4 regions of the Staphylococcus debuckii genome follow, and region 2 is predicted to be linked to each of the others. Evidence: predicted binding sites of a transcription regulator. Region 2 holds the regulator's gene; each other region holds the start of a gene.
The links. Region 2 encodes Rex, which represses fermentation and respiration genes when NADH is low (regulators of the CRP and FNR family bind a similar motif). Its sites were predicted from a motif close to TTGTGAAATATTTCACAA; they were not measured.
Positions count from the first base shown of each region.

Region 1: a site for Rex is predicted at 2,496-2,513, ahead of CNQ82_RS08630 (L-lactate dehydrogenase). Genes of this name have one in related genera too.
Region 3: a site for Rex is predicted at 2,085-2,102, ahead of CNQ82_RS08305 (citrate synthase). Genes of this name have one in related genera too.
Region 4: a site for Rex is predicted at 1,774-1,791, ahead of pflB (formate C-acetyltransferase). Genes of this name have one in related genera too.

Region 1 covers NZ_CP033460.1:1,837,362-1,841,242, reverse strand. The annotation lists gene ribH (6,7-dimethyl-8-ribityllumazine synthase) at 1-166, shown strand, start outside; gene CNQ82_RS08640 (proline dehydrogenase family protein) at 233-1,228, opposite strand; gene CNQ82_RS08635 (alpha/beta fold hydrolase) at 1,484-2,314, shown strand; gene CNQ82_RS08630 (L-lactate dehydrogenase) at 2,551-3,507, shown strand; gene mnmM (tRNA 5-(aminomethyl)-2-thiouridylate-methyltransferase MnmM) at 3,579-3,881, opposite strand, start outside.
Region 2 covers NZ_CP033460.1:2,010,787-2,014,667, forward strand. The annotation lists gene CNQ82_RS09650 (YeeE/YedE family protein) at 26-1,111, shown strand; gene CNQ82_RS09655 (sulfurtransferase TusA family protein) at 1,138-1,362, shown strand; gene CNQ82_RS09660 (redox-sensing transcriptional repressor Rex) at 1,474-2,118, opposite strand; gene CNQ82_RS09665 (ABC-F family ATP-binding cassette domain-containing protein) at 2,655-3,881, shown strand, end outside.
Region 3 covers NZ_CP033460.1:1,758,422-1,762,302, reverse strand. The annotation lists gene CNQ82_RS08315 (ArgE/DapE family deacylase) at 1-324, shown strand, start outside; gene CNQ82_RS08310 (amino acid permease) at 448-1,812, opposite strand; gene CNQ82_RS08305 (citrate synthase) at 2,172-3,290, shown strand; gene icd (NADP-dependent isocitrate dehydrogenase) at 3,354-3,881, shown strand, end outside.
Region 4 covers NZ_CP033460.1:766,766-770,646, reverse strand. The annotation lists gene pflB (formate C-acetyltransferase) at 1-1,700, opposite strand, end outside; gene CNQ82_RS03395 (DUF488 domain-containing protein) at 2,009-2,380, opposite strand; gene CNQ82_RS03390 (DUF3021 domain-containing protein) at 3,467-3,881, opposite strand, start outside.

The DNA.
Region 1 (3,881 bases), 170 kb from region 2:
TTCTAAAGTCAGTGATACGAGTAGCTTACCTGTTATTTTCGGTGTGTTGACAACTGAAACTATAGAACAAGCAGTGGAACGCGCTGGAACTAAAGCTGGAAACAAGGGAGCAGAAGCTGCAATGGCAGCAATTGAAATGGCAAACTTGCTTAAATCAATCAAATAATTTTAAAATTCAAAAAAAGGAAGAAACTTTTAGGCTCACTGCCAAAGTTTCTTCCTTTTATTTGTTTTATTTTTTCTTAATTAAAGCAGTGGCAGCAGATGATAATCCGATTAATGTAGCAATGACACCCGCTGTAATAGCTAGTGTTTTTGGCTTAACGAATTCTTTCGCTGCTAAATTCAAGTTTTGTGGTCGTTCTGCTAAACGTCTCATGAAGTAACCGAACCAATCATCACCGAATGGTACATAAATACAGAAATTATAATTATCGTCAGCAATTGCGTAAGCTAAATCAGTTCTGAAGCCAAATAACATTTGGAATTCGAAACTATCTCTATCAATATTATTATCTTCCACAAACTTTTTCACATGATCGATGATTTTATCATCATGTGTAGCGATAGATGTAAAATTCTTCGCATTTTTCAGTCTTTTTTCAATCAAAGAAATGTAATTTGCATCAATATCTTCTTTATTTTGATAAGCAATCGACGCATTTTCTTTATATGCACCTTTTACGAGTCTTAATCTGATATGAGGATATTTTTCAACCATATCTTCAGCTGTATACAGATAGGCTTGAATCACCGTACCTACATTATCATATTCTTTAGAAATATCATCTAATACATGTAAGATATCATCTAAGCCTGCAAATTTTTCAGTATCGATATTTACATGTCTGTTATCTAATTCTTTCGCTTTAGCTACAATTTCTCTAAGGTTTTTCTCAGCTAAGTCTAAATCGAATTCAGCGCCCAACTGACTGATTTTAACCGAGAGATGTGCTTTAACATCATTGTCATGCATTGCTTGCAGAACATTTAAGATGATGTCCTTTTCGATTAAGCTTTCTTCTTTTGTTCCGACAAACTCACCCAAACAATCCACAGTAACTGTAATTCCCTTGTCGTTAAGTTCACGGATTTTTTCAATTAAATCATCTAAGGAGTTGCCGACTACAACTTTGCTTGCCCCTAATACTGGACCATATTTCTTTGCTGAGGTATTTAGAAATGTATTATTAGACAAACCGATGAAAAAATCTTTAACTAGTGACATAGATATTCCTCCCATACAACTATATTGAAATTAGTGTATCATGTTTCAATAAGGTATGAAAACGTTAACAATATATAAAAATACACAATATAATATCATATTACAAAAACTGTAAATAATGTTAGAATAATTTTTCATCAAATGATTTAAATAATACTTCACTAAAAAAAGAGAGAATGAGTTCTAGATAGATTTTGAGGCCTTTATTTTGATACAATAAATTTAAATAATATGAGTAGAAGGGTAGTCGTTGATATGTGGAAGTGGGAAACAGAAAGTGAAGCGAAAGGTGTCATCGTCATTGCACATAATTTATTGGAACATACAGGTAGATATGCCTATGTCATCACTTCATTAAGAAGAAATGGATATCATGTAATTATGGGGGATTTGCCTGGTCAAGGTCAAACTTCTCGTTCTAATAAAGGTCAGATTGACAACTTTGAAGTCTATCACGAACATATCTTAGAATGGTTGAGAATAGCCAGCGAATATAAATTGCCGACATTTTTGATGGGAGTAGGTCTAGGCGGCCTGATTACATTGAATCTGTTAGAAAGAACAGAACTGCCGATTGAGGGCATTATACTTTTATCTCCATTGACAGCATTTCAGAAAAATAACAAAACACGTAAAAATATGCTGACTTCAAATATAGGTGCAGGAGTAAAAGATATGCGCTTTAATTTAGGGATCGAACCAGAACATTTAACTAGAAATGAAGAAGTTATTGAAGAAACTAAACAAGATGGATTGATGTTGAAGAAAGTTTCGTACCATTGGTATAAAGAAGTGGTCAATGTGATGAGAAAGACTATGGAGCATTTAGAGGATATTCAACAAATCCCAATGTGTTTGATGTATGGGAAAGACGATAAAATTTTAGACACAGATGCCATATTAGAAATAAAAACACGTGTCAAAACGGACGAACTTTATTTTAAAGCGTGGGATGGTTTGTATCATGAAATTCATAATGAACCGGAACGTCCTTTAGTGATGCGTTATATATTAAGTTATTTGAATAATAAAGTGAATGCATTAGGTTTTATTCCTGATGATGTAGATGATCAGATAGAAATTTAATAAGTATAAAGAAGCGGATCTCTAAAATTGAACTCTCAAAATTCAATTTTAGAGGTTTGCTTTATAGGTGTATGTTTTAAAGTCCTTTTTTATTTGCTTTTACAAATTTACAGCTTTTATAATTACTGTTAAATTCAGCAAAAAAGCATTGCTTTTTCAGTAATAACCTGTTATCTTGAATATGTGAAATTAATCACATAAGGAAAGTGATTTTTTTAAAAAGGAAGGGTAAGTATATGAATAATGTTAAAGCAAACAAAGTAGTATTAGTGGGCGATGGAGCTGTAGGTTCAAGCTACGCATTTGCTATGGTCGCTCAAGGGGTTGCAGATGAATTTTACATCGTAGACATAGCAGAAGAAAAAGTTAAAGGTGACGTATTAGACTTGAATCATGGAATGCCATATGGCGAATCTCCATCGATTGTTAAATCTGGGTCATACGCTGATTGTTCTAATGCAGATTTAGTAGTTATTACAGCTGGTGCTGCCCAAAAACCAGGTGAAACAAGATTAGACTTAGTAGAAAAAAATACTAAAATCTTTAAATCTATCGTAGGACAAATCATGGACAGTGGATTTGACGGTATCTTCTTAATCGCTGCCAACCCAGTAGACGTGTTAACTTACGTAACTAAAAAAGTTTCTGGATTGCCAAAAGAACGTGTTATCGGTTCAGGTACTATTTTAGATACAGCGCGTTTCAAATATGAATTAGGAGCAGAATTCGGTGTAGCGCCTGAAAGTGTGAATGCTAGCATTATTGGTGAACATGGCGACTCTGAATTAGCTGTATGGTCTCAAGCTAGTATTGCAGGTCAAAATTTATACGATATTTTAAAAGAAGATCCTGCAAGAGAAAAACGCATCGAAGAAATCTTCTTGAATACTCGTGATGCAGCTTATGATATTATTCAAGCCAAAGGTGCAACATACTATGGTATCGCTATGGGATTATTGCATATTACTAAAGCTATTTTGCGTAACCAAAATCTTGTATTGACTGTTTCAAGTTATTTAGAAGGCGAATACGGCAATAAAGATGTATATATTGGCGTTCCAACACTTGTAAACCGTGCTGGTGCTGTGAAAATTTATGAAACTCCATTAAATGAAAAAGAAACTCAAGAGTTTAATCACTCAGTTGAAGTATTAAAAGATATTACTAAAAGTGTAGATAAATTATTTCAATAATTAAATGAAGCGGAGCACGACATTAACAGGGTCCGGGACATTACAATTACAATGTCCCGGACCCTGTTTACTTATCTTTTTTCAATAGCGCAAATATATGGTGGATTGTTGCGTTGATTAATAAAGCCGTATTGTAAAATGTGTGCTTGTTGCTGATCAAAATTTTCTAGATAGTGATAAACTGTTTCGCTTTCGATTTTCCCTTCAGGATGCCCTGGATAAATTACAAGCACAATAATGCCTTCTGGTGCAAGCATTTCAAAGATATTTTCAATTGCTTGAATAGTTGTAGCAGCTTCAGTCACAATATGTTTATCACCTTTAGGTAAATAACCCAAATTAAAAATCGCTGCATCAATAGGGCAATCAGCGGC
Region 2 (3,881 bases):
ACATTATCGGAAATGAGGGGATTTAATGCTATGGATGATTATTAGTGGACTTCTGGTCGGAAGTTTGCTCGGATTTGTTATGCAGCGTACACGTTTCTGCTTAGCTGGAGGCTTCCGTGATATGTACGTTCAAAAAAACAATAAAATGTTTTATGCTTTATTGATAGCGATATCAGTTCAGGCAATCGGTTTACTTGTCTTTACAGCTATTATCGGCAAACCTTTAGATAATGGTACCTTCCCTATCGCAGGGACAATCGTCGGTTCATTTATCTTCGGTGTAGGAATTGTACTTGCTGGCGGTTGCGCTACTGGAACTTATTATAGAGCTGGCGAAGGTTTAATCGGCAGCTGGCTGGCATTATTTTCATATGCTGTCTTTTCAGCCATCACTAAAGCTGGTGTACTAAAACCAGTCATGGAAAAATTAAATTCGAAAACTAACGTGAATGCTGATATGTCAACAAGCACTGGTATCCCTGCTTGGATTTGGGTAATTGCGATTGTGGCTATAACAGGTTATCTGGTAGTCAGAACACTACGTAAGCCTAAACCTAAAATTGCAGTACCAAAATTAAAACAACGCTATACAGGCGTACGTCACTTCTTCTTTGAGAAGAAGTTTCATCCTTTCGTCGCTGCCATCGCAGTCGGATTAATAGCTTTACTTGCATGGCCGATGAGTTACTCAACTGGACGTGAGGGCGGATTAGGTATTACAACTCCTTCTTCCAACCTTGTACAATTCATTTTATCTGGTAAAACTTCTTTCTTAGACTGGGGAGTGTTCTTAGTCCTTGGTATTTTTATCGGCTCATATATCGCAGCCAAAGGATCTAGAGAATTCGCTTGGAGACTTCCAGATAAGAAAACATTGCGTAATAGCGTTATCGGCGGTGCCTTTATGGGATTCGACGCTTCTGTAGCTGGTGGATGTTCAATCGGAAATGGTTTAGTAGCTACAGCAGCTCTATCATGGCAAGGCTGGATTGCTTTAGCTGCTATGATTTTGGGTACTTGGTTTATGAGTTACTTCTTATTCGTCAAACCTATGAAGGCCGTACAAAAGTCTTCTCATCAAAATGCAGCACGTCCTGCAGCACAATCATAATTTCAAACTTATTAAGGGGTGTTTATATGTTATACGAACTCGGTACAGTAGGTATGGTTTGTCCTTTCCCACTAATTGAAGCACAAAAGAAAATGGAAGAATTGCAAATCGGCGATGAGTTGAAAATTGACTTCGACTGCACGCAAGCAACAGAAGCGATTCCGAATTGGGCAGCTGAAAAGAATTATCCAGTAACCAATTATGAACAACTTGGAGATGCTTCTTGGACAATTACAGTTCAAAAAGCTTAAAAACTTATTAAAATTAAGAATGGACATCATTCTACAGGCAAATAAAATGAGCTGGGACTTCTTATGAGGTCCCAACTCTATTTTTAATAGCAATAGCTTTGGCAATCTTTTTTAGCTATTAGTACGTAAATTATTCATAAAGAACAACAAAGATTGTAATTCAATTCCTAAATCTATTTGATGAACTGATACATCTTCCGGCACATCAATACGTACTGGAGTGAAATTCATGATACCTTTGACATCACTCTGCACGAGTTGATTAGCAGCTTCTTGTGCCGCGGGACCAGGTGTTGTAAGTATAACCACATCCAAATCAGCTTTTTTCAAGGCTTTTTGAAGATCTTGCATATCTTTCACAACAACATTGCCGATTTGCTGGCCTATAATATCATCACGTACATCAAATGCCTCAGTAATTAACATCTCATCATGAATAGAGAAATTATATGAGAGCAAGGCCTTACCTAAGTTCCCTACTCCCACTAAACCAATTTTAATGGTATCTCGCTCGCTAATTTTACTCTTGAAAAATTCTAACAGACTTTCAACATTATAACCATAACCTTTCTTACCCAATTCTCCAAAGTAAGAAAAATCTCTTCTGATTGAAGCAGAATCAATATCTAAGGCCTCGCTGATTGTCTTAGAATTAACACGGTCAATGCCTTTTTCATGAAGTTGGTTGACAAGTCTGTAATAGAGCGGCAAACGTTTTAAAGTCGCACGAGGAATATTATTTTTTTGATTACTCATTTATGTTTACCCCCACATCTTTTAAACTATTTCTCAATTTCCCGAAGGTACTACACAGAAATAGTTGTGCTTAAATATGTTTCCAACGGACAAATTGATATATGCAAATAGTTTTTGTTTTATATTGTTCTTACATTAATCTTCCTAAACAAGAAGGAATAAAGCATTTTTATTAACTAAGTATACCTTATATACCCCCTAAAATAAATGACTGTAAAAGTAACTTTCTATGAACAATTTAAACAATATCCATATAAATTACAGTTAAATTTGTCACTTATTTTTCAGCAATGTAGTTATCATTATACGATTAAATATATAATTTGAACACATGATATCCTAACAAATTTAATACAATTGAATATTCACTTTCAATTTCAATGTAAATCTGCATTATTTTTCAAACTCGAAAATCAAGAAGATTTAATAGGCATATCCAAGTTTAGCACTTATAATGGTAAGTAAGTGATTAAAAGAGCCAAGAAAGGAGGACTACGAGATATTCCACAACTACTTTATCTCGTAAATTAAACGGCATGATATTACTACAACTAAATGATGTCTCTAAATCTTTTGATGGAGAAGAAATCTTCAGCGATGTCCATTTTGAAGTTAAGAGTCATGAGAAAATCGGTATTGTCGGTCGCAATGGTGCCGGCAAATCTACCCTAATGAAAATCATTGCTGGTGTTGACAATTATGATGAAGGTCATATTTCAAAAATCAAAAACTTAAAAGTAGGTTATTTGACGCAACAAATGACATTAGATACTAATCATACTGTTTGGGAAGAAATGTCGAAACCGTTTGCGAAACTTAAGCAAATGGAATTAGATATGCAAGCAGAAACAAATTGGTTAGCTGAACATGCGGATGCCTACGAAACTGAGACATTTAAAGAACACATGTCTAAATATGAATCCCTCTCTAACCAATTCGAACGCTTAGAGGGTTATCAATATGAAAGCAAGATTAAAACTGTGTTACATGGTTTAGATTTCACAGAGGACGACTTCCATCGGCCAGTCAATGACTTCAGCGGTGGGCAAAAAACACGTTTGTCTTTGGCTCAAATGTTATTGAGTGAACCTGACTTATTACTACTAGATGAACCTACCAACCATCTAGACATGGAAACCACACAATGGTTAGAAGATTACTTAAATTACTTTAAAGGCGCTATCGTGATTATCAGTCATGACCGCTTCTTCCTCGACAAAACAGTCAACCAAATTTATGATGTCGCTTTAGGAGCCGTTCAACATTATGTCGGCAACTACAGTAAGTTTATTACGCAACGTGATCAATACTATGAAAAACGTATGCAAGAATATGAGCGGCAACAAGCTGAAATCAAGCGACTTGAAACTTTTGTGGAAAAGAATATTACACGCGCCTCGACGAGCGGAATGGCAAAAAGTCGACGTAAAGTATTAGAAAAAATCGAACGTATAGATAAACCAATGTTAGATGCTAGAAGCGCCATTATCCAATTTGCTTTCGATCGCAATACCGGTAATGATGTCTATCATATCCGCAACTTAGAAATCGGTTATGAACATCATCCTGTGACTTCCCCTATTACACTTGAAGTCACAAAAGGCGACCATATTGCAGTTATCGGACCTAATGGTATAGGTAAATCTACTTTTATCAAAACAATTGCTGAGCGTCTTCCGAAAATTAGTGGCGAAATTAGTCATGGTGCTAATTTACGAGTCGGTTATTATGATCAAAAACAAGCTGAATTCAAATCAAATAAA
Region 3 (3,881 bases), 250 kb from region 2:
AATGAGCAAGGAGCACAATTAGAAGCGGATATTTATCTTGACTTAGAACCAGCCCTGACCACTGGTAAAAATAAGCTAATAGAATTAGGACATCGACTAGGGGAAGCAATGTTTAATAAAACATTAGGTATCACACCGATGCCTGGGGTAACGGATGCTTCGAATTTGTTACGTGGTAAAGATGAAGACTATCCATTCTTAACCTTTGGACCTGGTGCTACTGCACATCAAGTAAATGAGTACGTTAACAAGGCTACCTATTTGCAATTCATTGATTACTTTACACAACTGCTGCCGACTTATATTAATGAAAATGAGAAATAAAAAAAGAGCACCTTCTGTAGAAAGTGTAGCTGTCCTGAAAAGTTGAACTTTTGGAACCGCCACAATTCTATAGAAGGTGCTCATTCGTATTTAATGGATAAAGGTGCTTGTTTCTATAAAAATTTAACCATTATGTTTCTTCACTTGTTGCGTATATCTCCAATACATAAATCCTAGAAGAATAAACCAAACAGGTGAAATAAAGATTGCTACGCGTGTTACTGGGTTGACGAAAAGTAATCCTAGTACAAAGACGAAGAATAATAAAATGATGTAACCAGAAATTTTTCCGCCAGGTAATTTATAAATTGAATTTTTATGTTGTTCTGGATCACGTTTTTGATAACGAATATATGCATAAGTGATTAATCCCCATACTACTAAGAATAGTACTGTTGAAATAGTAGTAACATAAGTAAATACTAATGTAGCATCTGGGAAGATATAGTTAAGTAAAGCAGCCACTAATAATAGCGCACAAGAAACTAAAATTGCGATATGAGGTACACCATTTTTATTTGTAGATCTGAAAATCGGTGGTGCTTGTTCTTGTCTCGCTAAACCAAATAACATACGGCTGTTAGAGAAAATACCACTGTTACAAGATGATGCAGCAGCAGTTAATACTACAAAGTTGATAATTCCAGCTGCAAACGGAATGCCGACTAAGGCAAACAAACGAACAAATGGACTTTCTGAAGGATCCATTTTATTCCATGGAATGATTGACATAATCACCGCTAATGAACCGACGTAGAATAAAAGGATACGCATTGGTACACTGTTAATTGCTTTAGGTATTGTCTTAGTAGGATCTTTAGTTTCTCCAGCAGTTACCCCGATGATTTCTATACCAACAAAGGAGAACACTGCCATTTGGAAGGACATGAAGAATCCTGTAGCTCCTTTAGGGAAAATACCATGTTCATATAAATTAGTAAATGAAGCATGCCCGAATTGTGTTTTATAGGCCATGAAGATCATGACAAGGCCTACAACGATAAGTACGATAATAGTAGTAACTTTGATGATTGCAAACCAAAATTCTAATTCCCCGAAAATTTTAGCACTGAATAAGTTAAATACCATAAGTAATAGTACACAGAATAGTGCGCTTACCCAGTTAGGTATAGCCGGCCACCAGAAACTTATATATTTCGCAACGGCTGTAACTTCGGCCATTCCAGTGATAATCCAGCAGAACCAATATGTCCATCCTGTTACAAATCCTGCAAAAGGCCCGATATATTCATTTGTAACATCTGCGAAAGACTTAAAATTGGTGTTTGAAATTAAAATTTCTCCTAATCCTCTCATAAACATAAACAACATTAATCCAACGATAATGTATGTTAGTAATATGGAAGGACCTGTCATAGCAATCGTTTGTCCAGCCCCTAAGAATAACCCTGTACCAATTGCTCCGCCGATAGCAATCAGTTGAATGTGACGATTGCTCAGTTCTCTTTGTAAATTATTATTTGCCATATTCAAACAACTCCCTTTTTGCACCTCATCAATATTATGCACATATTTGAAGGTAATGACAAATGTTTTTTGAGAATAATACAAATTTTCATGCAATTCGCAATGAAATATAGTTATTATGAATGATAAATATTTAAAATGACATATCCTAAAACTATGTTTTAAGGAACTTAAAACAATTAAAATGTAATAAGTGCACGTATGCAAGGCTATAACTAGACTATTCTTCCATAAACACTTGATAAGTATGTAGATTTACATGTTTATAAGAGTTGCTTAATTGTTCACAAAATCGCGATAATTGGATATAATACTAAATGAAAGCCATTTCAATTTGTTATAGAAAAGGGGAAATTAATATGGCAGAATTGCAAAAAGGTTTAGAAGGGGTAATTGCAGCTGAAACAAAAGTGAGCTCAATTATCGATAGCCAACTGACATATGCCGGTTACGACATCGATGATTTAGCAGAAAACGCATCATTTGAAGAAATTATCTTTTTATTATGGAACTATAGACTTCCTACGCAAGACGAGTTAGATGAATTGAAAAGAAAGTTATACGAGTATGCTACATTAGATGACAAAGTATATGAACACTTTGAAGACTATGCTACTAATAATGTACATCCGATGACAGCATTAAGAACTTCAGTTTCATACATTGCGCATTTTGATGAAAATGCTGAAGGTGAAACTGATGAAGAAAAATTAGAACGCGCTATTAGAATTCAAGCTAAAATGGCTTCGTTAGTAGCTTCTTTCCAACGCGTTCGTGAAGGAAAAGAACCTATTAAACCTAAAGAAGGTTTAAGCTATGCAGCAAACTTCTTGTACATGTTACGTGGGGAAGTGCCTACTGATATCGAAGAAGAAGCATTTAACAAAGCATTGGTATTACACGCTGACCATGAATTGAATGCTTCTGCATTTACAGCACGTTGTGCAGTATCTTCATTATCAGATATGTACTCAGGTATCGTAGCTGCAGTCGGTTCATTGAAAGGGCCTTTACATGGCGGTGCTAATGAACGCGTAATGAATATGCTTTCTGAAATCAAATCAGTTGATGATGTAGAACCATATTTAGACAAAAAATTCGCAAATAAAGAAAAAATTATGGGCTTCGGTCACCGTGTTTATAAAGATGGCGATCCACGTGCGAAATACTTGAAAACAATGAGTAAGAAAATTACAGATGAAACAGGTCAAAAACACTTATATGATATCTCAGTGAAAATTGAAGATATTATGAAAGAACGTACTGGTATTATTGCCAACGTCGATTTCTATAGTGCGACTGTTTATCATAGTATGAATATTCCGCATGATTTATTTACTCCAATATTTGCGGTCAGCCGTACTTCAGGTTGGTTAGCACATATCTTTGAACAATACAGAGATAATCGTATTATGAGACCACGTGCAAAATATATTGGCGAAACTAATCGTGTATATGTTCCAATCGAAGAAAGATAGAATATATTATTTTTGATTCTGAAATTGAAACACCTTATTAATTAAGTTACGGAGGAATTATTAATGGCACCAGAAAAAATTGTTAAACAAGAAGACGGTTTATTAGTACCGAACAATCCAATTATTCCATTCATCATTGGTGATGGAATCGGCCCAGACATCTGGAGAGCATCTCGTCGTGTTTTAGACGCTGCAGTTGAAAAAGCTTATAATGGCGACAAGAAAATTGAATGGAAAGAAATTTTAGCAGGCCAAAAAGCGTATGATAATACTGGGAAATGGCTTCCTGAAGAAACACTTGAAGCAATCAGAGAATATTTAATTGCTATCAAAGGACCGCTAACTACACCAATCGGTGGCGGAATTCGTTCATTAAACGTTGCATTACGTCAAGAATTAGATTTATTTACTTGCTTACGTCCTGTACGTTGGTTCAAAGGTGTACCTTCACCTGTTAAACGTCCAGAAGATACTGATATGGTTATTTTCCGTGAAAACACAGAAGATATCTACGCAGGTATTGAATTCAAAGAAGGCACTCCAGAAGCTAAGAAATTAATTAAATTCTTACAAGAAGAAATGGGTGCAACA
Region 4 (3,881 bases), 1.2 Mb from region 2:
CGTGCATCATTGTTTCCGTATTTAGGGAAATCTCCAGTTGTTTCAAAGTCCACAACTAAGCCGTCTTCGTTACGGATCGTTTTGACTTGTCCGTATTTAATAGCGGATAATGAGTCGGCTGCTACAGAGAGTCCTGCAATACCAGTTGCCATCGTGCGATGAACATCTGTATCATGCAAGGCCATTTCGATGCGTTCATAACTATATTTATCGTGCATATAGTGAATGATATTTAATGAGTTGATATAAACTCCAGCCAACCATTCCATTATTTGATCGAATTTCGCATACACTTCATCATAATCGAGTATTTCAGAATCAATCGGTACAAATTCTGGGCCGACTTGCATGCCAGATTTTTCATCTTTTCCGCCATTAATCGCATATAGCAATGTTTTCGCTAAGTTAGCACGTGCACCAAAGAATTGCATTTGTTTGCCGATGCGCATTGCAGATACACAGCAGGCAATACCATAATCGTCACCATAGCTTTCGCGCATCAAGTCATCGTTTTCATATTGGATAGAGCTGGATTTAATACTCATTTCCGCACAATATGCTTTAAATTTTTCAGGTAAGCGTTGCGACCAGAGTACTGTCAAGTTCGGTTCTGGAGCAGGTCCTAAGTTATCTAAAGTGTGTAAGAAGCGGAAGGAGTTTTTAGTGACCATAGCGCGTCCATCTAACCCTACACCGCCGATTGATTCAGTTACCCATGTCGGATCGCCTGAGAATAGTTCATTATAATCCGGAGTACGTGCAAATTTCACCAAGCGCAATTTCATAATAAAGTGATCGACAATTTCTTGTACTTCACGTTCAGTTAATACACCCGCTTGTAAATCACGTTCTGCATAAATATCTAAGAAGGTAGACGTACGTCCTAAACTCATTGCAGCGCCATTTTGTTCTTTAATTGCAGCAAGATATGACAAGTATAGCCATTGTACCGCTTCTTTAAAGTTCTCTGCAGGTCGGCTGAGATCGAATCCATAACGTTCTCCTAATACTTTCAATTCTTTCAAAGCGCGATATTGTTCGGATAACTCTTCGCGTAATCGAATTGTGCTTTCATCCATTTCAGTAGACATATTATTAAAGTCTTTCAATTTTTCTTCCATTAAAAAGTCAATACCATACAAAGCAACACGACGATAATCTCCGATAATACGACCGCGACCATATGCATCAGGCAACCCAGTAATAATACCCGCTTTACGACAAGCCAACATTTCTTTTGAGTAGGCATCGAAGACACCTTGGTTATGTGTTTTACGTAAATCCGTAAAAATACGCTCTGTTTCTTCATCTAAATGATAGCCATATGCTTCACAAGCCGCTTTCGCCATACGAATACCGCCGAATGGCTGCATGGAACGTTTGAATGGTTTATCAGTTTGAACGCCCACGATTTGTTCTAACTCCTCATTCAAATAGCCTGCATTATGCGACAAAATCGTCGAAGCGACTTTAGTATCCATATCCCACATGCCGCCGCGTTCACGTTCTTCACGTGTTAATTCCATCACTTGATTCCATAAATCACTTGTAGCCCGTGTAGGTGATTCCAAGAATGATGAATCTCCGTTATACAACGTATAGTTCAATTGAATAAAGTTTCTCACATCTACTTCTGAAGCCCACTTACCTCGTTTAAAGCTTGCCCATGGCGTCGTTTTCTCTTTCATTGTTTCAACCATAATAATCCCTCCATTGGATTTAATGTGATGTGTTAAAGCTTGTTACCGTTTTCACAAATGAGTATACGGACTTTTGTGAAAAAAATCACTTAATTTCCGAAAGAATTAAACAAGGTGTGTCAAGGTTGTGAAACTGTATTATATATTTGTACTATACGATAGATAGTGTATTAGAACAGCAATCGTTTTATTTGCAAAAAATAAGAAGCTAAGACAATAGAATGTCTCAACTTCTGTGTATTATACTAGCAGACTTGGCCGGGTGCCGGGGCGGGACTACGAAATAATTTTTTGCTTCGCGCCAGCAATTATTTATAGCCTTGTTCTTTTAAATATTCTTGCAATACTACCGCTTGATTATGTTCTTCATCTTTAGCCGAATATAACAACACTACATCTTTACGCGCATCGTTAATGATACCTTCTAATACTTTCAATTCTTCGTGCTGCTCTTTATTATTTTTCAACTCATCAATGTATTTCTTTTTAAAATCATCAAATTTATCAGGATCATGTCCGAACCATTTCCGCAACTCTGTGCTGGGTCCGATATTCTTCATCCATTCATCTAAATTCGCATTCTCTTTAGACATGCCACGTGGCCAAACACGATCGACAAGTACACGCACACCATCATTTTGTGCTTTATCTTCATAAATACGTTCAATTTTAATAGCCATGCTAGTTCCCTTCCTTTTCAAAAAATTTTTCCGCTTCACTTTCTGAAATACCCTTGCTTTCTTGCTACAAACAAATTGTGTGTTTTGCAATTTTTTTCACTGTCAAAAAACATTACTGTGATAGAACAGTAATTTATGAATATTACAGCAATTTAAACAGGTTCACAATAACGTCACATGTGCAAATAATTTTATACCATATTTAGTGATTTTTATCACATTCTTTGTTAGAGTTATATGTGAAATAGATAACAAAGTTGTTGTAAGCGGATGCGCTGTTCAAGAGAACGTAGAGAAATGAACAGTTGATGGATATGCGCTTTTGGCAACGCTATCTATTCAATTATTTCATTTAGCGAAGGTTGGAGGATTCAGTGAGTTTTCTAACCTAGACGCTTAGCAGTGAACGAGATCACCTTAGATTCTGCAACTTAGAGTAGATTTAGATACAGAGATGCTGTGGTAGGAGTCTCTGTATCGCTGCTCCTTATTGATCCCTACGTTACCCCACGTAGTAATAAGGCAGCATCAAGTATATTTCAGGAGGTGACTTTCGATTTTCAGAAGATAATACACTGTGTCGGCTCCCCCGTAGATACAGTGGGCATGCACAATTTTATATTCAAGCAATGAATCATGAGTGAGTTTCCCCAAGCTCACAGCATTCAACAAACGGCAGACACATTCGTTATTGAAACCGGCTCCCCAACCGTTTTCAACCAACTCCCAATAAATCCCTGTTTGGGTCTGCATGATAAAACAAGTCTTGAATATAATTTGTGAAGATCTGCTGATTGTTGAAACATTTGTATCATGAACTTTAATGCTTAATTCACATGAAGACAGTTCGAATGGTAGAGGATTCGACATCGGATTCACTGAATTAAGAATTGATTACCCCTTATAATTGTAGGCAAAGTAAGTAATCAAGCATTAACAACAATCCTATTAAATGCACTCCTATTAAATATACTAAGATAACATTGTGCCGGACACCTCCCCTTTAGGGTCCGACATAACTCCTGATAAAAAATTGATATTGTTAAACTGCGAGAGAAGGTTTCCCCAAGCCTTCTCTTTTTTTGGTTATTGCTTCAATTCTTTGTTGATCACATCTACTAAAGCTTTGTTTTTAAAATAATTCACTACCCATATAATGGCATACACGAAGATAAAAATACCTGTGAAGAATAAGATGTCAGCTAAAGTTAATGGAAACCATCCTGCTAATATGGCAAGGGGCAGAAATCCAATATAGCAAATGACAATATGGAGAACTGTCTTTTTTAATAAACTCCAATCTGAAGCGTCGTAAATCATACTCGCTAAACCAAATAACACACCAATCAATCCCCATATAACGACTGCAATCAACATAATCATAGGTTCAGACAAATGAGTTTCATATAAATGTCCCATCAATGAAACAGGCGATACCGGAGAATAGTGTCCTTGTCCAAAAATGCTGGAAAATATGACTGATAATATTGTGCCGATAACA